One region of the Sphingomonas sp. BL2 genome, then DNA from elsewhere that is predicted to be linked to it. Evidence: riboswitches for the same ligand, from Rfam matches in the RefSeq annotation. Region 1 holds a riboswitch; each other region holds the start of a gene.
The links. A riboswitch is a leader RNA that binds a small molecule or an ion and turns the genes downstream of it on or off. The one in region 1 is predicted to bind cobalamin.

Region 2: another riboswitch for cobalamin. It lies ahead of AC1ME3_RS16820 (TonB-dependent receptor); the one in region 1 lies ahead of cobW (cobalamin biosynthesis protein CobW).
Region 3: another riboswitch for cobalamin. It lies ahead of AC1ME3_RS11420 (hypothetical protein); the one in region 1 lies ahead of cobW (cobalamin biosynthesis protein CobW).

The regions. Positions count from the first base shown of each region.
Region 1 covers NZ_CM155261.1:3,207,929-3,217,644, reverse strand. The annotation lists gene AC1ME3_RS14960 (HoxN/HupN/NixA family nickel/cobalt transporter) at 1-1,032, shown strand, start outside; cobalamin riboswitch at 1,263-1,475, shown strand; gene cobW (cobalamin biosynthesis protein CobW) at 1,576-2,613, shown strand; gene cobN (cobaltochelatase subunit CobN) at 2,622-5,867, shown strand; gene cobG (precorrin-3B synthase) at 5,864-7,009, shown strand; gene AC1ME3_RS14940 (precorrin-8X methylmutase) at 7,010-7,639, shown strand; gene cobI (precorrin-2 C(20)-methyltransferase) at 7,636-8,373, shown strand; gene cobJ (precorrin-3B C(17)-methyltransferase) at 8,370-9,119, shown strand; gene AC1ME3_RS14925 (cobalt-precorrin-6A reductase) at 9,095-9,716, opposite strand, start outside.
Region 2 covers NZ_CM155261.1:3,657,401-3,667,116, reverse strand. The annotation lists gene AC1ME3_RS16830 (TonB-dependent receptor) at 1-149, opposite strand, end outside; gene AC1ME3_RS16825 (DUF2946 family protein) at 229-639, opposite strand; cobalamin riboswitch at 788-1,024, shown strand; gene AC1ME3_RS16820 (TonB-dependent receptor) at 1,194-3,233, shown strand; gene AC1ME3_RS16815 (PAS domain-containing protein) at 3,417-4,940, opposite strand; gene AC1ME3_RS16810 (response regulator) at 5,175-5,582, shown strand; gene AC1ME3_RS16805 (hypothetical protein) at 5,639-5,782, opposite strand; gene AC1ME3_RS16800 (LacI family DNA-binding transcriptional regulator) at 6,104-7,171, opposite strand; gene AC1ME3_RS16795 (tryptophan halogenase family protein) at 7,182-8,693, opposite strand; gene AC1ME3_RS16790 (cupin-like domain-containing protein) at 8,690-9,716, opposite strand, start outside; gene AC1ME3_RS16785 (SapC family protein) at 9,714-9,716, opposite strand, start outside.
Region 3 covers NZ_CM155261.1:2,438,864-2,448,579, reverse strand. The annotation lists gene AC1ME3_RS11425 (efflux RND transporter permease subunit) at 1-1,036, shown strand, start outside; cobalamin riboswitch at 1,236-1,477, shown strand; gene AC1ME3_RS11420 (hypothetical protein) at 1,647-2,240, shown strand; gene AC1ME3_RS11415 (PepSY domain-containing protein) at 2,245-3,684, shown strand; gene AC1ME3_RS11410 (hypothetical protein) at 3,750-3,923, opposite strand; gene AC1ME3_RS11405 (oxygenase MpaB family protein) at 4,090-4,947, shown strand; gene AC1ME3_RS11400 (TonB-dependent receptor) at 5,283-7,838, shown strand; gene AC1ME3_RS11395 (YdcF family protein) at 7,853-8,986, shown strand; gene AC1ME3_RS11390 (glycoside hydrolase domain-containing protein) at 8,983-9,716, shown strand, end outside.

The DNA.
Region 1 (9,716 bases):
AAACGACCGACACGGGGTTCGACCCGAAAGCGCATCGGCTGGATGTTTGCAGGCCTGATCGCGGCCAACATCGCCGCATGGTGCTGGGCGTTCTCGCTGTTCCACGCGCAACCGCTGATGCTGGGCACCGCGCTGCTCGCCTGGGGCCTCGGGCTGCGCCACGCGGTCGATGCGGATCACATCGCGGCAATCGACAATGTGACGCGCAAGCTGATGCAGGACGGCCAGCGCCCGATCGCGGTCGGCTTCTGGTTCGCGATCGGCCATTCGGGGATCGTGCTCATCGCCGCCGTCGCGATCGCACTGACCGCCAATGCGCTGTCGCAGTTCGAGGCATTCAAGCAGGTCGGCGGGGTGGTCGCGACCGTCATTTCCGCCGTGTTCCTGTTCACGATTGCGGCGATGAACCTGATCATCCTGCGCTCGGTGTGGCGCACCTTCGGCCATGTCCGCGGCGGCGGCACCTATGTCGAGGAGGACCTCGACCTCCTCCTCGGCAACCGCGGGCTGCTCGCACGTCTGTTCCGCCCGATGTTCCGGCTGGTCACGCGGAGCTGGCACATGGCGCCACTCGGCTTCCTGTTTGGCCTCGGTTTCGACACGGCAACGGAGGTCGCGATCCTCGGCCTCTCAGCAAGCCAGGCCGCCGACGGTCTCTCGATCGGTGTCGTCCTAGTCCTCCCCGTGCTGTTCGCGACCGGCATGGCGCTGGTCGACACGGCGGACGGCGTCGTCATGCTTGGTGCCTATGAATGGGCGTTCGTGAAGCCGATCCGCAAGCTCTACTATAACATTACCATCACGCTGATCTCCGCGATCGTCGCGATCGCGATCGGCGGGATCGAGACGCTGGCGCTGCTCGGATCGAAGCTCGGCTTCACCGGCGGCATATGGGATGTCGCAACGGCGCTCGGCGAGAACTTCAACGGCCTTGGCTTCGCGATCATCGGCCTGTTCGTGCTCTGCTGGGTGCTGAGCTTCGCGATCTACCGCTGGAAACGATTCGACGAGATCGAAGTCGTGCACGGATAGGCTAGCTCTTCCGTTCCCCAAGCTCGACGCGCTCTCGATCCTCCCCCGCCAGGGGGAGGTGGCGCGAAGCGACGGAGGGGGAGGACGGCGATCACGTTTGTTCCGTGTCCGCCCCCTCCGTCACCTCCGGTGCCACCTCCCCCTGGCGGGGGAGGATCGAAAACTACCGATATGCGAATTGGCACGCTCTCGGAATTACTCTAACCAACCCTCGAGGCTCGGTTTCACCGAACCTCACAGATCGCGCCGGTGCCCTTCGGGGCTTGAATGGGAATGCGGTGCGGGAGTTCCTCCCAATGCCGCGGCTGTCCCTGCAACTGTAAGCGGTGAGCGAGACGCACACGCCCTTCACGAGAAGGGCAGCCACTGGGTGAAAACCTGGGAAGGCGTACGTCGAGCCTCGACCCGCGAGCCAGGAGACCTGCCAGCGCAACGGTCGCTCTTGCTACGATCCAGGGGATGGTCGCGGCACGGTACTCCGTCTGAGCGACGAACGCGTGCGGCCCTATGGTCGTGCGTGCGTGTGCTCGCAGGAGAATACCAATGCCCGATCTTTCAAAGGTCCCCGTCACGATCGTCACCGGCTTTCTCGGAGCCGGGAAGACCACGCTCATCAGCCACCTGATCCGCAACGCCGGCGGTCGTCGTCTCGCCGTCGTCGTCAACGAGTTCGGCACGCTCGGCATCGACGGCGACATCCTGAAGGGCTGCGCGATCCCCGATTGCCCGGCCGAGAACGTGATCGAGCTGGCGAACGGCTGCATCTGCTGCACGGTAGCCGACGACTTCATTCCGACCGTCGAGGCGCTCCTCGCGCTCGACCCGCGCCCCGATCACATCCTGATCGAGACGTCCGGGCTCGCATTGCCCAAGCCGCTGCTGAAGGCGTTCGACTGGCCCGCGATCCGTTCGCGCATCACCGTCGACGGCGTCATCGCGCTCGCCGATGCCGAGGCGGTCGCCGCGGGGCGGTTCGCGCCTGACGTCGCCGCGCTAGACGCCCAGCGCGCCGCCGACCCGAGCGTCGATCACGAGACGCCTTTGTCGGAAGTGTTCGAGGACCAGCTCGCCTGCGCCGATCTCGTCCTGCTCACCAAGGTCGATCTCGCCGGCCCCGAAGGCGTCGCCAAGGCACGCGCCGTCATCACCGCGGAGTCCGCACGGCCGCTCCCGGTGATCGACCTGACCGACGGCATCATCGATCCCCGCGTGATCCTCGGCCTGAACGCCGCGGCCGAAGACGACATCGCCAGCCGCCCCTCGCATCACGACGGCGAGGACGATCACGAGCATGACGACTTCGACAGCGTCGTCGTCGAGCTTGGCGAGATCGCCGACCCCGCCGACCTGACCGCGAAGATCGAGGCGCTCGCCCGCGGCGCCGACATCCTCCGCGTGAAGGGCTACGCCGCCGTCACCGGCAAGCCCATGCGCCTGCTCGTCCAGGCTGTCGGCGCGCGCGTCCGTACGCAATACGACCGCCCTTGGCGTGCCGACGAACCGCGCCGCACGCAACTCGTGGTCATCGCCGAGCACGACCGGATCGACGAGGCCCGCATCAAGGCCGCGCTGGACGACTGAGGCCCACGATGCACGTCGTCTTCCGCGAGACCCACGGGCTGGAGGAAAGCGCGGTCCCGCAGGACCTCGCCCAATCCCCCGCGGACCTCGTCGTCCTGTCCTTCTCCGACGGTGACCTCGGCGCGTTCGCCGCGGGCTGGAAACGTGCGGATGCGGCCGGAAGCCGGCTGCCGTCGCTACGCCTCGCCAACCTGACCGCGCTCCAGCATCCGCTGTCGGTCGACACCTATGTCGAGCAGACGCTGGCGGGCGCGAAGGGCATCCTCATCCGGCTGATCGGCGGGCGGTCGTATTGGAGCTACGGCCTGCAACAGGTCGAGAACCTCGCGCGGGAGCAGGGCATCGCGCTCGCCGTCCTCGCAGCAGACGGTCGCATCGACAGCCGCCTCGACGCCGCCTCGACGATCCCGCTCTCGACGCTCCGCCGTTTGGCGCATCTCTGCGACACCGGCGGCGCCGTCGCGGCGCAAGCGGCACTGGCGCAGTTCGCGCTCGCCGCGGGCATTTACGCCGGCCCGGTCACCGGCGTCCGCGCGATCGCCGACGTCGGCGGCTGGCAGCCGAATGACGGCGTGACGTGCCCAGCCGCATTCGCGCTCAACGCGAAACGCCCCCGCGTCCTGATCGTCTTCTACCGCTCGTACCTGACCGCTGCGGACCTCCACCCGATCGAAGCGGTTCACGTCGAGCTTACCGCGCGAGGCTTCGACGTCATCGGCCTCTTCGCGCCCTCGCTGAAAGCCCCCGACGCAGCCGGCTGGCTGAGCCGCTGGGCCACAGCGTTAAGGCCTGCCGCGATCGTCAACGCCACCGCCTTCTCCGCACGAGGCACCGCCGAGACCACGCCGCTCGACGGTGCCAACGTTCCGGTCTTCCAGATCGCGCTAGCCACCTCCGACCGCGCGGCTTGGATCGGCGCGACCCGAGGCCTGTCGCCCGCCGACCTTGCCATGCACGTCGTCCTTCCAGAAGTGGACGGCCGCCTCTTCGCCGGCGTCGCCAGCTTCAAGGAAGCCGCCGCGCGCGACGGCGACCTGGAATACACCCGCCGCGAACACCGCGCCGACCCAGCCCGCATCACCGCCATCGCCGCGAGGATCGAAGCGTGGACGACCCTCTCGAGCAAACCGGTAGCCGACCACCGCATCGCGATCGTCCTCTCGACCTACCCCGGCAAGGCGTACCAGATGGCGCACGCCGTCGGCCTCGACGCGCTAGCCTCCACGCAAGCGATCCTCGCGGACCTCATCGAGGCCGGCTACGCGATCACCCCTGACGCAACTGATCTAGCTACCTCACGCATTCACTGGCCGCTCGCCGAGTACCGCAAAGCCCTCGCGCACCTTCCCGAAACCCTGCGGAAAGACCTTCAGGAAACCTGGGGCGAACCGACCGAAGATTTCGCTTTCACCGCGATCGACCACGGCGGCGCGCTCGTCGCCCTCCAACCCGAACGCGGCCGCACCAATCAACGCGCCGAGGAATATCACGACCTCTCGCGCTGCCCCTGCCACGCCTATGTCGCCTTCTACCTGTGGCTCCGCACGCGCGGCACCGACGCGCTGGTCCATGTCGGGGCGCATGGCACGCTCGAATGGCTCCCCGGCAAGTCGGTTGCGCTGTCCGATGCCTGCTGGCCCGAGGCTCTGACCGGCGCGATGCCCGTCATCTACCCGTTCATCGTCAACGACCCCGGCGAAGCAGCCCAAGCCAAACGCCGCATCGGCGCGGTCACGCTCGGCCATGTCCCGCCACCGCTCGAACGCACGCGCACCGGCGCCGGCCTCGGCCGCCTCGAAGCGCTGCTCGACGAATTCTCCAACGCCGACGGACTCGATCCCGCGCGCCGCGATCGCCTGCAACGCGACATCCGCGACGAAGCCACCGCCACCGGTCTCGCCGCTACGCTGGGCCTCGACGACGCGCAATCCCAAGCCGACGCGATCACCCGCATCGACACGTTCGTCTGCGACGTGAAGGAGAGCCAGTACGGTGACGGCCTCCACATCTACGGCCGCGGCGAACACGGCGCCGGCGAACGCGCCGGTCTCCTGTCGGCCCTCCAAGGCAAACGCGTCGCGTCCGGCCCCTCCGGCTCCCCGTGGCGAGGCCGCGCCGACGTCCTCCCGACCGGCCGCAACCTCTACACCACCGATCCTCGCGCGGTCCCCTCCCGCGCCGCCCATACCCAAGGCATGAAGCTCGCCGACGAACTCGTCCGCCGCCACCTACAGGACCACGGCGACTACCCGCGCAACCTCGTGGTCGACCTATGGGCCTCCGCCACCATGCGGACCGCGGGCGAAGAGTTCGCGATGGCACTCCACCTGCTCGGCGCGGAACCGGTGTGGGACATGCAATCCGACCGCGTGACGGGCGTCGAGATCCTCCCGCTCGCCAACTTCGACCGCCCCCGCATCGACGTCACCCTGCGCGTATCCGGCCTGTTCCGCGACGCCTTCCCGACACTCTGCACGATGTTCGGCCAGACCGTTCGAGCCCTAGGCGCACGCGACGAACCGGCCGATTGGAACCCGTTCGTCGGCAAGCCAGCCACCGCGCGCGTCTACGGTCCCGAACCCGGCCGCTACGGCCTCAGCATGGGCGACGCGGCCGAGACCTACACGCCGGAAGCGCGCCTGACCGCCGGCCAAGCTTGGCTGTCCGCCTCCAGCCACGCGCTCGACGCCGATGGGGAAGGGGGCCAGGACAGCTTCGACCCCGCCGGCATCCGCGACCGCGTCGCCGCCGCCGATGCCTTCGTCCACGTCCAGGACCTGCCCGAAACCGACCTCCTCCTCGCCGCGGACTACGCCGCGCACGAAGCCGGTTTCGCCGCCGCACAGGCGGTCGCGGGGGGCAGCGCCACGCTCTACCATCTCGACGCACGCGATCCGAACCAGGCCAAGGCCCGCCCGCTCAACGAGGAGATCGCCCGCGTCGTCCACGCCCGCGCGGCACACCCCGCCTGGGTCGACGGCATGATGCGCCACGGTTTTCGCGGTGGCGCGGAGATCGCCGCCACGCTCGATCACCTCGGCGCCTTCGCGCATCTCGCCAGCGCAGTCCGTCCCGAACTGATCGACCTCTATTACGACGCCACGCTGGGCCGCGACGACGTCCACGCCTTCCTCGCCGAAGCCAACCCCGGCGCGCTCGCGGCGATGCAGGCGCGTTTTGCAGCCCTGCACGCCGCCGACCTCTGGCCGACCCGCCGCAACTCGATCCTCGCAGCGCTGGACCTGCCGGCATGAGCGCATTTGTCGTGCAAGGCTGGTGCCCCGACGCATGGCGCCCGATGATGGCGGGCGACGGCCTGCTGGTCCGCATCCGCCCACCGCTCGGTCGCCTGACGCGTGAGCAAACGCTCGGCCTGTGCGACACGGCGGCGACGCACGGCAACGGCCTGATCGACCTGACCAGCCGCGCGAACCTCCAGATCCGCGGCGTCCGCGAGGATAGCTGGCGTCCATTGATCGACACGCTGCTCGATCTCGGCCTCATCGATCCCGATCCGATCCGGGAAGCGCGCGCGAACATCCTCGTCGCGCCGGAATGGCGGACGGGCGACGACACCCACCGCATCGCCGAACACTTGCGCGCGCGTCTGGCGGACCTGCCCGAACTCCCCGGCAAGGTCGGCTTCGCGATCGACGCTGGCGTAGCGCCGGTGTTGCAAGACGCCCCCGCCGACTTCCGCATCGAGCGCGCTGCATCTGGAACGCTTATCCTCCGCGGCGACGGCCGGACCCTTGGCACGCCAGTATCGCCCGGCACCGAAGTCGACCGGTTGATCGCACTCGCGCACTGGTTCGTCGACAGCGGCGGCATCGCCAGTGGCCGCATGGTACGCCACAGCGCCATACTGCCGGATTGGGCAGCCCCAACAACCCATCCTGCCGCAAGCGCGCCACCGCTTCACGTCGGACAGCATTCCCTCGGACTCGCACTAGGCCTCCCATTCGGTCGGATCACAGCGAGCGCGCTGGCACGCTACGTCGACACCGAGCGAGCAATTAAAGCGATCCGCATTACCCCTTGGCATATCGCGATCTGCGAAGCCGACGCGGCGCTTCTAATTGAACCCGACCCGGTCGATTTCATCACCGACCCCGCCTCGCCAACGCTTCACGCGGACGCCTGCGTCGGCGCACCAGCCTGTCCGCAGGGCAGTGTCGAGACGCGCGCGCTCGCCCGACGCCTGGCGCCGCACATCGCCGGCCGCCTCCACGTCTCCGGCTGCGCCAAGGGATGCGCGCACGCCGCCCCCGCCGACGTCACGCTCACCGGTCGCGAAGGCCGCTACGACCTCGCGTTCGACGCGCGTGCCGGCGCACCACCCTCCCGCGCAGGCCTCGACGTCGCGCAGATCCTCGTCCAGTTCGGAGCCGCCTGAATGCCTTACGCCTATGAAACCGACGGCGCGGCGATCTACCGCCAGTCCTTCGCGATGATCCGCGCCGAAGCCGATCTCGCCCGCTTCTCGCCCGAGGAGGAGCCCGTCGCGGTCCGCATGATCCACGCCGCCGGGCTCGTCGGCCTAGCCCAGCACATCCGCTTCACGCCGACGTTCGCAGTCGAGGCGCGTCGCGCGCTTCAAGCCGGCGCCCCGATCCTGTGCGACGCCCGCATGGTCACCGAAGGCATTACCCGCGCCAGATTGCCCGCCGACAACCGCATCGTCTGCACGCTCCACGCCCCGGAAACGCCCGAACTCGCGCGGACGATGGGCAATACCAGATCCGCCGCCGCACTCGAACTCTGGCGCCCGCATCTCGCCAGCGCCGTCGTCGCGATCGGCAATGCGCCGACCGCATTGTTCCACCTCCTGAATATGCTCGAAGACCCCGATTGCCCGCGTCCCGCGGCGATCATCGGTTGCCCGGTCGGCTTCGTCGGCGCAGTCGAATCCAAGGCGGCGCTGTGGACCGACCAGCCCGTGCCTTGCGTCGTCGTCGAGGGCCGGATGGGCGGCAGCGCGATCACCGTCGCCGCGATCAACGCGCTAGCGAGCGGCACCGAATGACACCCGTACGAACTGGGGGCACGATCCACGGCGTCGGCTTGGGCCCCGGCGCGCAGGACCTGATGAGCGTCCGCTCGGACCGCCTCGTCCGCGGCGCGCGCCACATCGCGTATTTCCGCAAGGCCGGACGTCCCGGCCAGGCCCGAAAGATCGTCGACGGTATGCTCCGCGACGACGTGATCGAATTCCCGATGGAATACCCCGTCACCACTGAGATCCCGGTCTCGGACTCGCGCTACAACGACTGCCTGTCCGCGTTCTACGCCACCTGCATCGACCGCCTCGCAACGCTGGCAAACGCAGGCGAGGACGTCGTGGTCCTCTGCGAAGGCGACCCGTTCTTCTACGGTTCGTTCATGCACCTCTATACCCGCCTCCAGACGATCGCGCCGGTGAAGGTCGTGCCTGGCATCACGGGCATGTCCGGCGCTTGGACGGCCAGCGGCGTGCCGATCACCTGGGGCGATGACGTACTGACGGTCCTGATGGGCACGCTCCCCGAAGACGACCTCGTCCGCCGCATCCGCGACACCGACGCGCTGGTGGTGATGAAGATCGGCCGCCACCTCGCCAAGCTCCGCCGCGCGGTCGCCGCTGCGGGGCGCGAGGCCGAAGCGTGGCTGGTCGAATACGCCGCGATGGCCGACCAGCGCGTCACGCGGCTGTGCGATGCGGAGGCGATCACGCCCTATTTCTCGATCCTGCTGATCCACGGGCGGGGGCGGCGGCCATGACCGGCTGGCTCGCGATCGCCGGTCTCGGCCCCGGCGACGAAGCGCTCGTGACGCCCGAAGTCACCGCAGCGCTCGCGGACGCGACGGACGTGATCGGCTACATTCCCTATGTCGCGCGCGTCGCCCCGCGTGAGGGCCTCACGCTCCATCCTACCGACAACCGCGTCGAACTCGATCGCGCCACGCACGCGCTCCAACTCGCGGCCCAAGGCCACCGCGTGGTCGTGGTATCCTCTGGCGACCCCGGCGTGTTCGCAATGGCGGCCGCGGTGTTCGAAGCCCTCGAAGCCGGTCTGCCAGAATGGCGTGACATCGATATCCGAGTTCTCCCCGGCATTACCGCGATGCTCGCCGCGAGCTCGCGTGCGGGCGCGCCGCTCGGACACGATTTCTGCGCAATCAATCTATCGGATAACCTGAAACCGTGGGAAGTCATCGAACGCCGAGTGCGCCTCGCCGCAGAAGCCGACTTTGCGATCGCCTTCTACAATCCGCGATCGAAGGCGCGCCCCGACGGCCTGATCCGGATCTTCGAAATCCTCCGCGAGACCTGCGCCGACGACCGCCCCGTCCTGTTCGCCCGCGCCGTCTCGACACCCGAGGAAACGCTTCGCATCGTGCCCCTGACCGAAGCTCGCGCGGACATGGCGGACATGCGAACGATGATCATCATCGGCTCCAGCCTGACGCGCGTTATCGATCGCCCGGCGGGACCGATCCTCTACACCCCCCGGTCGGCGCCATGATCAAGCCAGCGCATCACATCCGCCACCGCGTGCACCTCGCATCGAGCGGGCAGGGCAGGCCGATCGATCATGATCACCGGCAGCCCAAGCGCGCGCGCCGCATGCAGTTTGGCCGACGCCCCCGTGCCGCCGGCGTTCTTGCAGACTACGACCTTGATGCCGTGCGACGCCATCAACCGCCGATCGCCCTCGACATCGAACGGTCCGCGGTCGACCACGAGATGATGACGCGGCAACCCCGGCGGCTGGTCGGGCACATCGACGAACCGCAGCAGATAATTATGCTGCGGCTGCTCGGCGAACGCGTCGACATGCATCCGCCCCAGCGCCAGCATCACGCGCCGCGGCGGCCCGTCCAGCGCCGCAACCGCAGCGTCGATATCGGCCACGCGCGTCCACCGATCGCCAGCGACCGGCAACCAAGCCGGCCGCGTCAGTGCAATATGCGCGACACCGGCGCGCTCCGCCGCGACGACCGCGTTCGCGCTCATCCGGGCCGCGAACGGATGCGTCGCGTCGACCAGATGCGTCACGCGATGTTCGATCAGATAGCGGACAAGCCCCTCGACGCCGCCAAAACCGCCGATGCGCACCGGG
Region 2 (9,716 bases), 450 kb from region 1:
TCGCCGGTTTGCGCTGGTCCAACGCTCAGCGCGTTGGTCGCTGTTGCGTCGGCCTTCGTGGGGGATGCCGCCAGATCCTGAGCAAATGCTGGTACTGCGAGCAGGAGGCAGGGCAGGCATGCCCCCGCCAACAAGTGGGATCGGATCATGAATAGGCCTTTGACCGGCCCCGCGAAAGCACGCGGGCCGTGGACGTGGTTGCCCCTGAAGGAGCACGCGATCAGTTGGTCAAAGGAGGGCCGGTGGACCTCGAAGCGGAGGCCGAAGATAGCTGCGGCGAGTGATCGCCGGCAGCACGGTCGACGAAAGCCCGACCGCCATGACGAAGGCGATCAGGATGACGAACTGAATAGGATCGATCGCACCGAGCGATGCTGCTGACAGGCCCGCAAACGCGCACAGCATTTCAGCCTTGCCGTGATCCTGCGACTTGCCATGATCGGGCATGTCGCCGTGTATCTCCGGCATCGCCATCGTCACGGCTCGAGGGGCGACGCCGGAACATAGCTCGATTGTGATCCGGCCATGCTCGCTGCCGATCATGTACCCGGACGGTACGAGCAACTTGAGTAACAACGCTGCCGCGCACACGAGCACAGCGAAGTAGCGTTGCGCTAGGAGGCGACGAACGGCGAACACCGAACGCGGGTAGCGCAGGCAGGCAGTCCTGTCATTGCCGTGTCGATCTTCCCTGCAAACGGACGGGATCAGAGAAGGCCGAGGCTGTCTTGCCGATCGAAACCTTCCTCGGTACGCATTGTCCGTCAGGCCGGAGAAGTGTCTCCGACCCGACAAAGATCGCGTTGGTGTCCCGAGAGGGACTTAATAGGGAACACGGTGTGGGAGACGCTCTCTCGAAGCCGAGGCTGTCCCTGCAACTGTAAGCGGCGAGCGAGACGTACATCGCGTCCTCTTCTGGAGGGTGCAGCCACTGGACCAACGCCGTAACGGCCGAGATCCGGGAAGGCCGTATGTCGAGCGACGACCCGTGAGCCAGGAGACCTGCCAGCGTCTGGTCGCTCTTGCTTTGGTCCAGGGGATGGTCGGGGCACGGTTCTTCCGTCTGAGCGACGAACGAGCGGCGGGGGTCGCATCGGTTCGTGTCGCGGGCGCTTGCGTCCGCCTGCCGACGCGTGCCGACCGTTCACAGCGGACGCCCCCGTCCGAAGTCGCTTGGCGCACGGGGGACGGACATGAAGACTCTAAGATTACGAACAAAATGGCTCGAATGCGTGGCTATCGCTTCAGTATGTAGCACCACACCCGCATGGGCTCAGGTGCAAGGCACCGAGGCTGTGCCTACGCAGGTACCGAACGACATTGTCGTGTTCGGCCGAGGCGAAGCAAAGATCGGTGTTGCGCATGCAGCGAGTGAGGGCACCGTCGCCGGTGCCGACCTTCTGGTTCGCCCGCTGCTGCGCGTCGCTGAATTGCTAGAAGCGATCCCCGGCATGGTTGCCGCGCAGCATTCGGGAAGCGGCAAGGCCAACCAGTATTTTCTGCGGGGCTTCAATCTCGATCACGGGTCGGACTTCACGACCTATATTGACGGGGTGCAGATGAACCTGCGCACCCACGGTCATGGCCAGGGCTATCTCGATCTCAACGGACTGATCCCGGAGATCGTGGCGCGCGAGGATTTTCGTAAAGGGCCATACCGTGCTGATGGCGGCGACTTCGCACTGGCGGGAGCGGCGTACATGACCACGATCGACAGCTTTGCCCGGCCGTGGCTTTCGGTCGAGGGCGGCTCTTATGGCTATGGTCGGATCGCCGCGGGCGGGACGATTGATGGGATTGGTGCGGGGAAGCTGACGCTCGTCGCACAGACCAAGGTCTACGACGGACCATGGGAGGAGCCTGAGCATCTGCGACACGCATCTGGCTTCGCGAAGTATACCGCTCCAGCTGGCGCAGGCCAGATCGAAGCCTCGCTCAACGCCTACCGCGCGACCTGGCGTCCGACCGAACAGATTCCCGAGCGCATAATCGGTACCGCGCTCTGCAAGAACGTGTTCTGCTCACCCGATCCGACGGCACGCGGCGAAACGACACGCCTCGTCGGCAACGTCGCGGTCCGCCAGCCCGACTGGCACGCCAATGTGTATGGTCAGTTCTACGACTGGTCGATGTATTCGAACCCGACCTACACCGATCCGGACGGGACCAGTGCGCAGATCCGCCAGTTCGACAAACGCTGGATCTTCGGCGCAAGGGGCGAAAAGCACTGGACGCTTGCACCGACCCTCGCCGTCTCGCTCGGTAGCGAAGAGCGCTACGACCATATCGGTAGCGTCGGTGTATATCGCACCAGCTCGCGATCCTTCCTGTCGTCGCTCGGTCGCTATCATGTCGAGGAAGCGTCGGCGGCATTGTACGGCGAAGCGACGTGGACGCCGGTTACGGGTCTCCGCCTGATCGGTGGGGTCCGCGGCGACTATTACCACTATGTCGTTCGCGCCCGGGATCAGGCAGCGGTAGTGGCCGGCGAGGGTAGCGGTGACGACACGATCCTGTCGCCCAAGGCGTCGATCGCGTACTCGCCAACCGATCGGCTGGAGTTCTACGGTAACTGGGGCCGAGGCTTCCACTCCAACGACGTGCGCGGCGCGGTGAATGTCGAAACGCCGGTGCCCGTGCTGGTTCGCGGCAACGGCCGTGAAGTCGGCGCCCGGTGGCAGTTGCCGGGCATCACGCTGACCGCAACCTATTGGTGGCTCGACGTCGACAGCGAACTGCGCTTCGTCGGAGATTCCAACGCGGTCGAACCGACCGGTGCCAGCGAGCGTCGTGGCTATGAACTGGTGGCGTTCTGGCGGCCAAGGCCGTGGCTTGCGATCGACGGCAACTATACGGCAAGCCGATCGCGCTACGACAATGGCGACCGCATTCCCAACGCCTTCGAGAACGCCGCATCCGCCGGGATCGCGCTGGTGCTTGATCCGTGGGAAGCAAGTGTTCGCGTCCGCCATCTCGGGCCCTATCCGTTGATCGAAGACAACAGCGTCCGAGATTCAGGAAGCACCGTCGTCAACGTCCGGGCGGCTCGCAAGATCGGACGGTTCGAGGTGTACGGCGAGGTGCTCAACGTCCTCGACAGCCGCGACAAGGACATCGCCTATTTCTATGAATCTTATATTCCATCGTTCGATACCGCGGGACCGACAGATGATCGGTTGAGCCGGGTAGTTGAACCACGCACCTTGCGCCTGGGTGCCCGGGTGAATTTCTAGGCAGTGCCAGATGATCGCCAGCCGCGAATGAAGCTGGCGATCATTTTTATTGCGGTACCGGTTCAATGTTCCCGCGCTACCCTGTGGGGATGGACCGTTGTTCCCCTACCAGGGGCAAAACGGATAGGGGCTATAACGTCAAGCCGAACACACTGTCTTGGTGCTTTGTGAGAGGCCAGCCCCTTAGTTCCTTTCTTCGGCTCTATTACGCTGCTCGTTGTCGTTTTCGTTGTCATTGTCGTTGTCGGCGCTGTCGACCAACGGTGCGACGGCTTCGAACACGACGCCGCCAGAAAGGTATGAGATTTTAGCCGTTCCACCGGTTTCGTGCGCCAAAACACGCTGAATGAGCTGTGTGCCAAAGCTGGTCCTCGTTGGCGGTTCAACCGGTGGGCCTCCTGACTCAATCCAGGTGAGGTGGAGATCATGTGGCTGCCAGCCGTCCATGACCTTCCAGCTCAGATCAATCACGCCCTCGGCGGTCGATAGCGCGCCGTATTTTGCGGCGTTGGTTGCAAGCTCATGGAGGGCAAGGGCGAAGGCGACGACGAGGCGGGGCGGGAGCTGAAGGTCCTCGCCGGAAAGCTTAAACCTCTGCCCGTCTTCCACCCCAAAGGGGGTAAGGGTACGCTCGACCAGCGCACGCAGAGATGTGCTTTCGAACCTGCCACTGATCAGCAAGTCATTCGCGGCCGACATCGCATGTATGCGTGCTTCCAGCGTCGTGCCGGCCTCCTGCACAGAGGTCGCCCGGCGCATCGTTTGCGAGACGATCGCCTGCAAGGACGCGAGCGTGTTCTTCACCCGGTGGCTTAGCTCATTAGCCAAAAGGGTCCGATGCTCCTCAGCGCGTCTCCGCGCAGTCACATCCTGGGTTGTCCCGACGATTGCCAATGGTGTGCCATCGGCGCGGTAGCTGGCCTGCCCCCGGATCTGTACCCAACGTTCCTCGCCTGCCGGCGTCCGCAAGCGGTACTCGATATCCAGCAGCGATCGGTCGCGTACGGCGCGCTCTATGCCATCGACCTGCATCTGCCGGTCTTCCGGATGGATCGACTCCCGCAGTTCGTCGAGGGTCAGAGGATCGGTCGGGGCACGACCGCATATCCTCTTGCATTCGGCAGATGCCGTCAGCCTGTACGTATCGAGATTGATGCTCCAGGACCCGAGACGGCCGGCATCAAGAGCAAACTGAAGCCGTTGCTCGCTCTCCTGAAGCTCGGCAATGCGGCGCTCTACCTCTGCTTCGAGGGCATCGCGATCGAGCTGAAGATTGACGAGGCGTTCGCGCTCAAGAGTGACGTCGTACTGCGAGGCGAAGAAATAGAGCAGCACCCCGTCGTCGTTAAACACAGGCGAAACCAGCAACCGGTTCCAGAAATGCGTGCCGTCCTTCTTGTAGTTCAGCAGGTCGAGTTCGATCGACTCCCGCGCACGTATCGCGTCTCGAACGCGGCAGACGTCGGCCATGTCCGTGTTCGGTCCCTGCAGAAACCGGCAGTTGCGACCCATGATCTCGCTGCGGGCATATCCGGTCAGCTTCCCAAAGGCGTCGTTCACAAACACAATGGGATTGTCAGGCAACCGGGGGTCGGTGATGATCATCGGCATGCGCGTCGCGCGGACAGCCGAGGCAAAAGGGTCGGACCCGCTATCGCCGCGCGTCAGTTCGCGTACGATCCGCGCTTCTTCCTGGATATCTCGCAAACGTCACTCCGTTCGCGCGCTCAACGGGCCTTATGTCGTTGGACGCTACGCGTTTTTAGCTCTTTAATGTCAGTAGGCTAAGATGGCTATTGCGACAAGACTACTGGGTTAACAGCCTGCAAACGACGCCGGCATGGCCCGCAAATACGGCCATGCCGCGGTCGCATTCCAAGAAAACGAGCGTAAAATCCTCGCGGGCCGCAACTCGGCCCATGGCGGGCGGGTTAGAGCTCCATGACCCTTTCAACCGTACCTTACGCGCTCGTTGTCGATGATGATCCGCTCATCATGATGGATACGACTGCTATCCTCGAAGACGCCGGATTCCGCTTTTACGAGGCCATGGATGGCGACGAGGCGAAGCGGGTCTTAGCCAACAATTGGGAAAGCATCGTACTGCTGTTCTCTGACGTCGACATGCCCGGCGACACCAACGGCTTTGCGTTAGCACGGCATGTCGCCGAACGCTGGCCGGCGATCGAAATCGTGATCGCGTCCGGTCATGTTCTACCAAAAGCGGGCGAAATGCCTGAAAAGGCCACATTCATCTCCAAGCCGTTCAACAAGCAAATGGTGCACCAGCATTTGCGGAATATGCTCCCGGACAACAAATTGCCGGAGCCGCTTAAAAAGGCGGTTTGATCAATGACACTGCTTATTGGTTAAAGCCGAAATAGTCGAGATGGGGAGGAATGATATCAATGTCGAACGATCGGGATCACGTCGATTGCGGAAGCTAGCAACGCACCAACGACCGTGAGGCCAAGGTTGTCCGCGAGTTCTAGTAACACTTCCAATTCGTCTTTCAGGTCTTGGGCCGTCAGCGGGTTATCGGAGCTCATAGAGACAGTATATTTGTTTTAATCCAGCGACGTCGATAGTATGGATGTGCGACGCTCACTGCGATTTCTACTACTGCTCGTAAGCTAGCTTAACGGATGGCGGCTATCGTGAGATATGATCGCACGCCCAAACGTCCAAATTTGGGCGGAAGCGGAATGGCCGGAATTGGTGGAAAGCAGAATGGCCGCTTTCGAGCGAACCGTGGCCTGAGCGGACGTTCGTTCATACGGCGGAGCGGATTTAATGATTGAATCCGGCTCCAGACCCAGCGCGTTCTTCGGATCCGCTGGTCACGACGACCTATTGAGCTATGTATTTGATCAGGTGTTTCCTTTTCCGCCAAAAATCGATGCGGTGGACTCGCGAACGGTCATCCTCGCGGGTACCGTAACCGGGGTGGCGGTCGTTGGGCCGTTGACGTGGTCGGCGATGATGAGGTTGACGGCCAGCGCGGTGACTTCGGCGATCGGCTGGACGATGGCGGTCAGCGACGGATGCGCCAAGCGGATGATCGGGGTATCGTCGAAGCTGATCAGAGATAGGTCCCCTGGCACGGCGAGGGTACGCTCGCGCGCGAGTTCGAGCGTCGCTAGCGTCATCTGATCGTTGCTCGCGATGATCGCGGTCGGCGGCTCGTTCAGTGTCAGGAGTTCCGATGCCGCGGCGCGACCAGAGGCGTGGCTGAAGTCGCCGATCGCCAGCAGATCGTCCGTCGCCAGGCCAGCCGCCTGCATCGCCGCACGCCAGCCGTCGACCCGCCACGCGCTCAGCTCATATTCCGCCGGCCCGGCGATAAAGCCGATCCGCCGGTGGCCGAGGTCGAGCAGATGCTCGGTCGCGATCCGTGCCGCTCGCGTGTCGTCCATGATCAGTCGGATGCCAGGCCCGTCGGTCAGCGAGCCGATCCGTGCGAAGCTGATGCCGTGTGCCTCGAGCAGGTTGATGATCAGCGGATTGCCCGAATGCGGGGGCGTCAGGATCACGCCATCGGGTTGCAGTGCGGCGATCGCGGCCAGCAACTCGCGCTCGATATGGTCGCTATGCGTGTCGACGAGCTCAACGATCAGGCGATAGCCGTGTTCGGCGCAGGTCAGCATCCCGCCGAGCATCATCTGGTCGAACCAGTCGGTCCCTTGCCGCGCGCGCCAGTCGGCGATGGTTCGCTCGCGGTCGTTGAGCGCGAGGATCAGGTACGAGCGTGATCCGCCCATGCGTTGCGCGGCGATCGACGGGACATAGCCGAGCTTGTCGATCGATGCCTGGACGCGTTGCATCATCTCGGGCCGGACACCCGTTTCCTTGTTCACCACGCGGCTGACAGTCTGCAGCGAGACACCAGCATCAGCCGCGACATGCTTGATCGTTACCGCCTGACGCCGCCGTGCCATGCGTCTGAACTCAGGCTGCGAGGACGGGTGAGGGGGCGGGTGCGGCGCCGCAGTAGCGCGCGACGTACTCGGCATGCTCGGGCAACCCCGCGACGGTCGCGTTGGTGCCGTCGCGCAGGCCGCCGAGCAGCCGCGCCAGTTCGTCGTCGCGCAGCTTGGTCGCGATCGGGTGATAGCTCCGCGGGACGATGCCCTGGCCGAGCATCACCTGCACCCAGCTGTTCTCCGCGAACAGCTCCTCGTTCTTGCGGAACACGCGGCCGGTTTCGCGGAATAGCTCGATCTTGTGTTCGAGCGAGGCGGGGATCGGCATCGCCGCGCATTGCCGCCAGAACGCGCTGTCGCGGCGGTTCGTCGCCTTGTAGTGCAGGATCAGGAAATCGCGGATCTGCAGCATGTCGGTATGCTGCTGGTCGTTGAACTCGGCGACGTCGCGGGGGCTGACTGGGCCCGACGGGAACAGCCGCAGCAACCGCAGTACGGCACGCTGGATCAGGTGAATGCTGGTCGATTCCAGCGGCTCCATGAACCCGCCCGACAGCCCAATCGCGATGCAGTTGCGATGCCATTGCTGCCGCCGCGCGCCGGTCACGAAACGGATCACGTTCGGCTCCGTCAGCGTCTTGCCCTCGATATTGGCGAGCAGCCGGTCGAGCGCTGCGTCGCGGTCGAGATAGCGGCTGCAATAGACGATGCCGTTGCCGGTGCGATGCTGGAGCGGGATGCGCCACTGCCAGCCCGCATCATGCGCCATTGCCCGCGTATAGGGCAAGGCAGGCCGCACGCTCTCGGTCTGAATCGCGATCGCGGAATCACACGGCAGGTAATGCGTCCAGTCATCGAACCCGGCGTGCAGCGCGCCCTCGATCAGCAACGCGCGAAACCCCGTGCAGTCGAGGAACAGGTCGCCCTCGATCCGCGCGCCGGACTCGAGCACCAGCGCGGCGATGTCACCGCTCTCACCGTTCAGCTCGACCTGCGCGATCCTGCCTTCGAGGCGGCGCGTGCCGTCGGCCTCCGCCATCTTCCGGAGGAACTTGGCGTAGCGCGTCGAATCGAGCTGGTACGCATAGTTCATCCGGTCGTCGGGCAGATGCGCGAATTTGCCCTGCAACGCAGCACGCAGCTCGAGACAGTAATCGTCGTAGGGCTGCGCGTGACCCTTGGTCAGGCCGTGCAGCCAGAAATGCTGGAAGCCCGCGGACCAGTGATCCTTGCCGGTGATCCCGAACGAGTGGAAATAGCGCTCGCCACGATCCTTCCAGTCGTCGAACAGGATGCCGAGTTTGAACGTCGCCTGCGTCTCGCGCATGAACTCGGCTTCGTTGATCCCGAGCAGGCGGTTGAAGGTGATCATCGGCGGGATCGTCGATTCGCCGACGCCGACCGTGCCGATCGCATCGGATTCGACCAGCGTCAGCTCGATCGTGCTGCCCATCGTGCGCGCGATCGCGGCGGCGGCCATCCAGCCGGCGGTGCCGCCCCCGGCGATTACGACGCGGCGTATAGGGTGTTCGGTCATCGGCTGAGCGCTCTCAGGAGGAAGGCGCGGAGGCGACCCGCGGTGTCGGCGGTGAGCGGCGCGAGCACGCCGCGCGCCGCCTCGGGAATATGGTCCGTGACGTCGGGACCGTTGGCGAAGACATACTGGTCGAACATCTCGCGCCAATGCGCCTTCTCGTCCGCGGGCAGGTCGCGGATCGCCAGCATCGCGTGGTTGAGCGCATCCTGTGGCTGGCCGAGCCAACGCGGCGTCTCGCGCCACCAGTAATTCACCAGCACGTTGAAGTCGGACAGCCCCTCGACATGATGCCACCACATCGCGGGAATGTAGAGCGCGTCGCCAGCCTCCAGTTCCGCGACCTGGCCGTGCTCCAGCGCCTGTCGGAAACGGGGGTGTGCGGCGAAGTCCGGATCGTGGAAATCGACCATGCTGACCGCGCGCCCGGCCGGCGTGTTGTCGACCGGGCCGAGGTAGAGATTGCGGAACTGGTCGCGCGGGAAGACCGTGAAGCGGCGTCGCCCGACCGCGACGCAGGCGAGATTGTCGGGCACGTCGTTATGCGCGGCGATCCGCGTCCGGGTGCCCATCCAGATACTGGCGAGCGGCGTGCGGACGCCCAGCGCGACATGGTTCGCCTCGTGCAGCCCGACGAAGAATTGGTGCATGTCGATCGACGCGAGATAGATGGCATGCGCGTTGGCCACGCCTTCGTTGGCGTCGATCCGTGCGAAGATCTCGGGCAGTTTCGCGCGCAGCATCTGGAAGTTCATCGCGTGCGCGGCGTCGTAGAACAGTCGCCCGCCGCTGTCGGGCATCGCGACGGAGACCGCGAAGGGCAGGTCGCGGGCGTGGCCCTGGATATAGTCGCGTGCCGCTCGCGACGATTGCAGTCCCGCGCGCACCATAGGCCAATCCGCGATCAACCCACGGCCAATGAACGGCGTGGTCGCTGCGCGCAGATGCACGTCCAAGTCTGCGGGATCGCGGATCTCGATCTCGCGGATGCGCGGCATGGTCGCAAAGATACCGGGATCGGCGTCA
Region 3 (9,716 bases), 770 kb from region 1:
CGCCGACCGCATCGCCGCGGTTTTGCGCACGACCCGCGACGCGGTGGATGTCCGCGTCGAGCAGACCGAGGGCCTGCCGATGCTCGACATCCGCCCGAACCGCATGGCGATGTCGCGCATCGGCGTCACCGCGGGCGACGTGCAGGACACCGTGGCCGCAGCGATCGGCGGACGCGAGGCCGGCATGATCTTCGAGGGCGACCGGCGTTTCCCCGTCGTGATACGCCTGTCCGAAGCGTCGCGATCGGACCTTACCCTGGTGGCGCAAATCCCCGTCCCGACGTCGGCAGGCGGTTTCGTGCCGCTGTCGACCGTCGCCGACATCGCGGTCGTCGATGGACCCAACCAGATCAGCCGCGAGAACGGCAAGCGCCGCGTGGTCGTCCAGGCCAACGTCCGCGACCGCGACGTCGCCGGCGTAGTCGCCGACGCGCGTGCGGCGATCGATACGCAGGTGACGATGCCGCCCGGAACCTATGTCGAATGGGGCGGGCAGTTCGAGAACCTCGCCTCCGCACGCGACCGCCTGATGCTCGTCGTGCCGGTCTGCTTCGCGGTCATCATGCTGCTGCTCTACGGCGCGCTCGGCTCGGTCCGCGATGCAGCGATCGTGTTCACCGGCGTGCCGCTCGCGCTCGTCGGCGGCGTGCTTGCGCTCGTGGCTCGAGGGATGCCGTTCTCCGTCTCCGCCGCGGTCGGGTTCATCGCGCTCTCGGGTATCGCCGTGCTCAACGGGCTGGTGATGGTCTCGTCGATCCACGACCTGATGGCACGCGGCATTGGCAGGGTGCGGGCCGCGCACGACGGCGCGCTCGCCCGGCTTCGGCCGGTGGCGATGACCGCGCTCGTCGCCAGCCTCGGTTTCGTACCGATGGCTCTGGGACATGGAACTGGCGCCGAGGTGCAGAAACCGCTCGCGACCGTGGTCATCGGCGGGCTGATCTCGGCCACGCTGCTGACGCTGTTCGTCCTGCCGACGCTTTACGCCCGCTTCGGTGGATGGACGGCGTCCGAGGAGTCGACATGCGGGAACTAGAGCGGGTGGACGAGCTACATGGCGGTTAGCACGATGACCCATACCCGGACGTTCGCGGGCGCTCGCTTTCTCCCAGGTTTTGTCATTCGTCTATGGACATCAATTCTCGAAGTCCATGTTTGCGACGATCGCTTCGATCGGTTGCCGGATCACCTGCAACGCGATAGATCGTCCCCTGCTGACCTGATCCGTTAGATTGGTCCAGCATGATCACGTCGGTGTCCCGAGAGGGACTTAAAAGGGAACGCGGTGAGGATGGTTCGCCGTTCGAAGCCGAGGCTGTCCCTGCAACTGTAAGCGGCGAGCGCGATGCATATCGCTCCTTTCTTGAACGGAAGGGGCAGCCACTGGGCCAAGCGTGATGTCACGCACGGCCTGGGAAGGCCGTGCATCGTGTGACGACCCGTGAGCCAGGAGACCTGCCGGCGTCTGGTCGCTCTTGCCTGGCCCAGGGGGTGGCCGCGGCACGGTACTCCGTCGAGCGACGACGTGTGCGGTGAGGACCGCACGGGCATGCGTGTCGGTCGCGATGGCGTCCGGCTGGCGCGGATGCCGGCCGTTCGCGGGAGGTCCTTGCCGGGTTCGCTAGACGCTCCGGGGAATTACCGTAATGCCGTTCCTGACATCTCGCCTTCGCGGTCGTGGTGGCTTTGCTGTCGCCTTTGTTCCCGGCATCTCTCAACGCTCGGTCCACGCCTGCCTCGGCCAACGAAGACATCCTGGTCGTGGGACTGCATGCCACGACACGCTCACCACGCCAAACGCGGCCGGCGGCAACCGGCGCCTCGCTCCACTCGATCTCCCCGCGACGATGCTGGCCATAGAAGACGATACGGTTCGCGCGCGCGGGGACATGTCAGTGATCGAAGCGGAGAGCCGGGCACTTGGCGTCAGCAACGCCGACAACCCCGGCAATGGTGGCACTGCACTATTCAATACGCAGCGGACAAAACGCAAAGGCGGGACCGGCGACGCCTCGCAGGGCTGCTCCCAACTCGCGTTTGGCGCAGGGGGACCGGTCACCGAGCACCTAGCCTCTCGCATGGATGGCAGCCACCGCCAATCCGATGACTATGCCGATCAAGGCCAGTCGCGCAGCTATCTGTTATCAGGCATGCCGGACGTTCCCAGTCCGTACAACACTCAGCAATGGGCGCTCGGCCGTGCCCTCTTCGCCGAAGTTTCGCTTCGTGTCGGCTATTAACGCCGTGAGGCGGTCGGCGCCTGGCAAGACTGCGCGGCGCTGGCTCTACCTGGTCCATCGCTGGATCGGCATTGCCAGTTGCCTGTTCTTCGCCATGTGGTTCCTGTCCGGGCTGGTGATGCTCTACGTGCCCTATCCCTCCCTGTCGCCAGCTGAAAAGCAGGCTGGGAGCGAGGCAATCGATTGGGCAGCGGTGGACGTACTGCCCCCGCTTGAAAATGGACGGCTACCCCAGGAGCTGTTGCTCGACATGCGCGACGGCACGCCAGTCTGGCGCATCGCTAAGTGGAATGGATCGCGCACGACAATCACAGCCCATCAGGGGGCAGTTCTATCGCCGGTCGACGCGCCGTATGCCGCCCGGGTCGCCGGTCGCTTTGCACACGCAGCGATCGAGCGCGTCGATCAGCTCGTACTCGATCAGTGGACGGTTGCTGGTGGCTTTGACCGACATCGGCCGGTCTGGAAGGTCACGCTCGCCGACGCGTCCCGCACAGAGGCCTATGTGTCCTCGACCACCGGCGCCGTGGTGCAAGTAACGACCCGCTCCGTGCGGCTCTGGAACTGGCTTGGTTCGGTGCCGCACTGGCTTTATCCGACGGTGCTGCGACAGGATCAAACGGCTTGGCGTCAGGTCGTGCTCTGGGTGTCCGGCCCCTGCATCGCCGCGGCGGTCGCGGGGATGTGGATCGGCATCTTGCGGACCCGCATCGGCGCACGCCGCTTCAAGGGCGCACGGATGACGCCCTACGACGGCTGGATGCTATGGCATCATGTCGCTGGGCTGGTGGGCGGTGTCTTTCTGATCACCTGGATCTTCAGTGGGTGGCTGTCGGTCGACCCAGGTCGTCTATTTGGTGGGACAAAGCCGGACGAGGCGGCGATGCGTGTCTATCAGGCATCCGATCCGATGCCGGTCTTGTCGATCGAGCGGCTACGCGTCGTGGGCGTCGGCGCAGTATCGGCGCGTCTGACCCACAATGCCGGGATCCCGCTCGTGCTGCTGGCGTATCGTGGTGGCCAGCGAGCCACGCTGGATGCAGCGACGCTGATGCCGTCACGCCCTCGCCCACAAGCCATCGTGGCTGGGGCGCGTCGCTTGGCAGGCTCCGCGCCGCTACTTTCGGTCGATCGACTGGCGGCGCCCGATGCATATTGGTACGCCGTCGGGACGTTGCCGCGTCTACCCGTGTTGCAGCTGCGGTTCGCAGATCCGGCGCAGACCTGGTTCTATATCGATCCTGCTACCGGAGAAATTCTCAGGACCGTCGATAAGCGACAGCGGGTGTACCGCTGGGTATTCGACCTCCTCCACAAATGGGATCTGAACGTGCTGACGCTGCACCGGCCAGCCTGGGATGGGCTGATCTGGCTGTTCTCCATCGCGGGCGTGTTGACGTCGATAAGCGGCATTTGGCTAGGATGGAAAAGGCTCAGGCGATGACGGGGCGATCCAGTTGCAGACATTCGCAGGTAACGTTCCGCCGTCCTATCACGGTCATTCGGTGATCAGATCTGCGCGGAACGGCCGACGAGCGAGGCGGCACGAATATCGGGTTCGGACAGCGACGTGGTCGACCGCAACCGGATGGCCTCCGGACGCTGGAGTATCCCGCCGACTACGGCCGCAGAGAACGCATCGTCGACAATGTGCGAACTCTTCTGGACGGGATCGACGACCATCGCCGGAAAATACTGTCAGTCGACGAATGAGGAACACGACTTCTGGTGTTCACGTCCCACTGCGCGGGAGTTGGCTCAAGCCAGGCCTGTTCGCGGCAGTTTGAAATATGGAATATCGATTATCTCTCCGCGGTAGCTAAATACGGGCTCGGGCGTTCGTGACGGCATGAGCGCCACCCTGCTATCGATCCGCGACCAGACCAAGATCAGCATCGTTCGGCAAGTCCGGACGCTGTTCAATGACCAGGCACGCGGCGAGGAGCCCGTGGAGCGAAGCGGAGATGCACTTTTTCCCCCAGATTCCATGGTCTGGCGCGTACACGGCGACGTTGTCAGCATGATGGTAGGCGGCGTTTCCGCACTGCTGCTCCAGATGCTGCATCCTGCGGTCCTAGCAGGGGTTTGGGACCATTCGAACTTCCGAACCGATATGCTCGGCCGGCTGCGGCGCACCGCGCGATTTATCGCCGCCACGACCTATGGTGGGCGCACGGACGCCGAGGCAGCTATAGCGCGGGTCCGCGCGGTCCATTCGCACATCGGCGGTGCGCTTCCCGACGGTACGCCCTACCGTGCCGACGACCCAGGTTTATTGGCGTGGGTCCATTTATCCGAAGCATGGTCCTTCCTGGCGGCTTGGCAACAATATGGAGATCGTCGACTGACGCCTGCACAGGAGGATCTTTACTACGCAGAGTTCGCGACCATAGGCACTGCTTTGGGTGCTGCCGCCCTCCCGCGGAACCGAGCGGGCACCAATCAGGCACTTCGTGCAATGCAGCCTGCGTTGATTGCAGACGGTCGCACGCGCAAGGTCGCGCGATTGGTACTTCATCAGACGCCGGGCAACCCTCTGGCAATACCGCTTCAACGAACCATCGCGCAGGCAGCGGTGGACCTTCTCCCGGACTGGGCACGTCGAATCCATGGTCTGCGTGCTTCGCCGGTATTCATGAAACCAGCCGTTCGATCCGGGACGCGACAGATGGCGAAAACGTTGCGCTGGGCCTTCGACGGTAGCTGAACCAGAAAATCTGTTGTGGACGTTCGCGCGCGCCGTCGCGCTTCGTAGTTTCAGACACCCATTCACCTTCGTGCCATTACGCTTTCGGTGCTTGACCTATGGTGATGAGGGCCGTGACGGGGGTGAAGCGGTCCGCGCAATCGGATCTTCACCACTACGCTCGCATGCGCTTGCCGCACGATCCGGATAATCCGCCCCCTCCAGTTCCAGTGTCGCCAGGCCAATGTCGCACCAGCCGTTTCGCCAGATACTTCACCCGATTATTCGCTACGGTTATTAAAGCTGTCACATTGCGCGTCCAACGGCTTCTCTTCGAACAGGGCTGGGACGAACAGATGACCAAATTTGGCTTGCGTACGGGTTGCGCCTTTATCGCGCTGAGCATCGCGGCGCAGTCGCCGGCGTGGGCGCAGACCGCCCCTGCCACGTCGCCTGCCGACACAGTCCCGGGAGCAACCGGTCCCGACGCCGCAGCACCTGACGCCGGCGGCGGCGACATAATCGTCACCGGGTCCGCTCGCCAGCAGCGCCGCTTCGACGTGTCCTATGCGGTCAACTCGCTCAGCAACGCCGACATCCAGAAGCTTGCGCCGATCAACTTCGCCGACCTGCTCGGCAAGCTGCCCGGCTTCGCGGTCGAGAATACCGGTGGCGAGGTCCAGAACATCATCCGCCTGCGCGGTCTGCCGAGCGACGGCGGGCTCGTAACGTTCCAGCAGGACGGCCTGCCGCTGTTCCACGAGAATGACGGCAATTTCTTCCGCGGCGACAGCATCAACCGGTTCGACCTGATGACGCAGCGCGTCGAAGTCGTGCGCGGTGGTCCTGCCCCGGTCTATGCGAGCTATGCCGCCGCGATCGTCAACAACATCACCGTCTCGGGCACCGATACGACGCGCGGCAAGGCCCAGGTAACGCTCGGCGACACCGGCCTCTACCGGCTCGACGGGTATCAGGCGGGGCCGATCGACGATTCGACCTATTACGCGATCGGTGGATTCCTGCGCCGTCACGACGGCTACCGCGACAATGGCTTCCCGAACGATCGCGGCGGCCAGATTCGCGGCAACATCAAGCACGACTTCAGCAACGGCTCGCTGCGGATCTCGGGCAATTACCTGAACGATCACAACGTGTTCTATTTGCCGATCCCGACCGCGGATCCGCGCGATCCGACCAAGTCGCTCAACCAGTATATCGATTTCTTCAGCGGCACGATGAACTCGCCCGCATTGCGCAACGCGAACATCCGGTTCCGCGAAGCCGACGGCACGACGCGCAACGTCGCCGCCGATCTCGGCAATGGGCGTCACACCCAGTTCGGCAATGTCGGCTTTCAGTACGACGCCGATTTCGACGGCTGGAAGGTCGCCGCGAAGGGCGGCGTCAGCGTCGGCAAGCTCCATTTCAATGCGCTGTATTCGACCAGCAACCCGTCGGACGCCAACAAGTATGCCAATGCGACCAGCGGGGGAATTGGCACCCCAACCAACCTGGATAACGCGCGCAAGGCGTTCGGCGCCGGCGTTACCCGGCTCGGCTACGCGATCGCCGGGACCAACGGCGCCGAAGTCTACGACCCGAATTCCGCGTCCGGCCTTGTCGTCCCCGCCCAGTTCCGCGACGTCGTCTCGAAATATTATTCGACGCAAGGCGACCTGAGCGTCACGCGGTCGATCGCGACCGGGTTCGGCACGCACGATCTGCGCGTCGGCGTGTATGGCAGCCTGTACGGCGAGACCAACGAGGTCGCGTACCAGGACTATCTGCTCGAGGTGAAGGGCAAGCCGCGGACGCTCGATCTGATCGCGTACAACGCCGCGGGCCAGGCTGTCGGTTCGGTCACCGACAACGGCGTGCTGAAATACACGTCCACGCTCAACCGCGGCAATACCGATGCGTCGATGTACGCGCTCTACGCCAATGACACGTGGGAAGTGCTGAAGGGCCTGACGATCGATGGCGGCATCCGTCACGAACGCTACAGCTTCAGCGGATATGCGTTTGAAACGACGTCGGCCAATCTCGGCGACCCGAAGACGCTTGCCGACGATGGCGTACGCGCGTTCACCGGCAAGATCATCAACGGGAAGCTGAGCCCGAGCATCACCAACTGGACCGGCGGCCTCAACTACGACGTCACGAAGCATTTCGGCGCCTATGCGCGCGCGTCGCATCTCGAGACGCCGCCATCGACGCAGGTGACGTACCAGATCAACCCGACGATCATCACGTCGAAAGCGAACCAGTACGAGGTCGGTCTCAAGGCTGCATTCGGCCGGTCCTATCTGTACCTGATCGGCTTCTATACGCGCTACAATCCGCTAAACGCGTCGTTCGTCGCGCTCGACCCGGTCACCGGCCGCAACGACCAGTCGGTGCCGTTTGTTGGCAAGGCTGAGATCAAGGGCATCGAGATCGACGGCAACCTCGCGCTGCCATATGGCTTCGCCGTGACCGGCGCGCTGACGATCAGCGATCCGCAGTATAAGAGCCTCGTCAACGCCAACGGCGCGAGTGCGGGCGACGTCGAGGGCAACCAGATCGTCCGCGAACCCAAGGTCTACGGCAACATCCGCCCCTCGGTCGACTTCGACGTCTCGGGCAATTCGGTGCAGGTGTACGGACGCTACGAATATACCGGCAAACGCTATGTCGACTTTTTCAACAACACCGCCCTGCCCTCCTACCAGACGGTCGGCGCGGGGATCACGCTGACGCACGACACGTGGCAGATGCAGGTCGTCGGCGACAATCTGTTCAATGTCAAAGGCCTCACCGAAGGCAATACACGTACCGACCTGCTGAGCGGTCAAGGCACCGCGGACGCGATCTACGGCCGTCCCAACTTCGGCCGCAATGTCCGCCTCGTGGTCAGCAAGTCCTGGTGACGGGGTTGCGCTTAATGATGGCGGCGCTGGCGATGACCGCGGCGGCACCGGTATGGGCCGAGACCCCTGCACCGATGGCGGTGGCGGACAGTGTCGTCGACACGCTGTCGGAACGGCTGTTTCCGATGCTCGGCGCGCTGGGGCGTTTGCCTGCTAATGCGCTAGATACGCGGGCGCGACGGATTGCCGCGTGCGGCGATGTGCCTGCCTGCGTGGTCGAGGCGACGGTCTGGACCGACCAGGACCGGGCGATCATGGCGAAGTTGGCGACACTTGGCGTTCTGCGATCGATGAAGTCGAATGCGGACTTGCCGGTGGCGGTGGCGCTCGACCAGGAACTGGACGGGGTGAACGTCGTGTTGCGCGTCTATGGCCTTGGCTTGGCCGGACGCTATCCGAAGATCGACGGACCGATCTTCGCGACCGGCACGCCGTTCTTCGCTGACAGCGTGAAGGTCGCGATCGATACCGCACGTGCCGCCTCCGATGCGCCGCCCGCGACCATCGCGGCGAGCGTGCGGCTCGCGGTGGCGTTGCTGGATGCTAACGATGCGGTCGCCGCGACGCGGTTCGAACCCCTCGATCAGCGCGAGAATGCGGGCGCGCGTGCGCTGGCGGCGCGGACCGACTGGAAGGCGTTCCGCTATTCGCTGCTGATCGTGCCCGGCGTCGGCCCCGAAGATGTCGGCACTGCGCTCAGCCCGCGCAGCAAGCTCCACGCGCTGCTCGCGGTACAACGCTATCGCCAAGGCCTCGCGCCGTTCATCCTCGTCTCGGGCAGCGCGGTGCATCCGCGCGGCACGCGGTTCGTCGAGGCGGTCGAGATCCGGCGCGCGCTGGTCGAGCGCTATGGTATCCCTGCCGATCGAGTGATCCTGGAGCCCTATGCCCGGCACACGACGACCAACCTGCGTAATGCGACGCGGCGGATGGTGGCGCTGGGCATTCCGCTCGATCGGCCGACGCTGATCGTGACCGACGCCGAGCAGAGCAAATATATCGAGAGCCAGACCTTCTCGGATCGCAATCGTACGGAGCTGGGGTATTTGCCGGGTGCGGTTGGGCGGCGGCTATCGCCGTACGACCTCGAATTTCGGCCGTCGCGGCTATCGCTGCGACAGGATCCGCGCGATCCTCTCGATCCATGAGGCAGTATTTCTCGCACGCATCTGAGATGCACGCTCGCACCACCACCCTGGCGAAGGCCGGGGCCCAATTGGGGGACGACTGTAACAGCGGATCGCGCTCCGTTACGCCGACCTTTCCAATTGGGCCCCGGCCTTCGCCGGGGTGGTCGAGGAGCGGATGGCTGAGCTACCTGCTCTGCCTCGGCCTTCTCCTCACCCCGACCGTCCTCACCGCGCAAGAAACCCCCGCAGACCTCGTCGACCCGTTCGTCGGCACGCTCGCGGACTTCGGACAGCTCTCCCCCGCCGCGGTCGCGCCGTTCGGGATGATGCAGCTCGGCCCCGATACCAGTCCGGCCAACCACGCGGGCTATGATCACGCGGCAACCACGCTGCTTGGCTTTTCGCATACCCGCGGTGTCGGGGTCGGCTGCGGTGGTGCCGGCGGCGACCTGATGATCTCGCTGCGCTATGCCGGCGCCAGCGGTCCCGCGCTGATCGACAAGCGCAGCGAAACAGCACGGCCCGGCGTCTACCGTGTCCGCTACGATAACGGCATCCTCGCCGAGATGGTGGCGACGCGGGGTGCGGGCGTGCTGCGCTTCACCTTGCCTCGCGCCGGCGCGGTCGACCTGCGGATCGACCCGCGACACAGCTATTCGAAACGGCTGGCAGCCAGTTGGACGAGCCTGACCAGCGACGATGTCCGCGCCGATCTCGTTGCCGGCACGGTCTGCGATCAGGGCGCCTA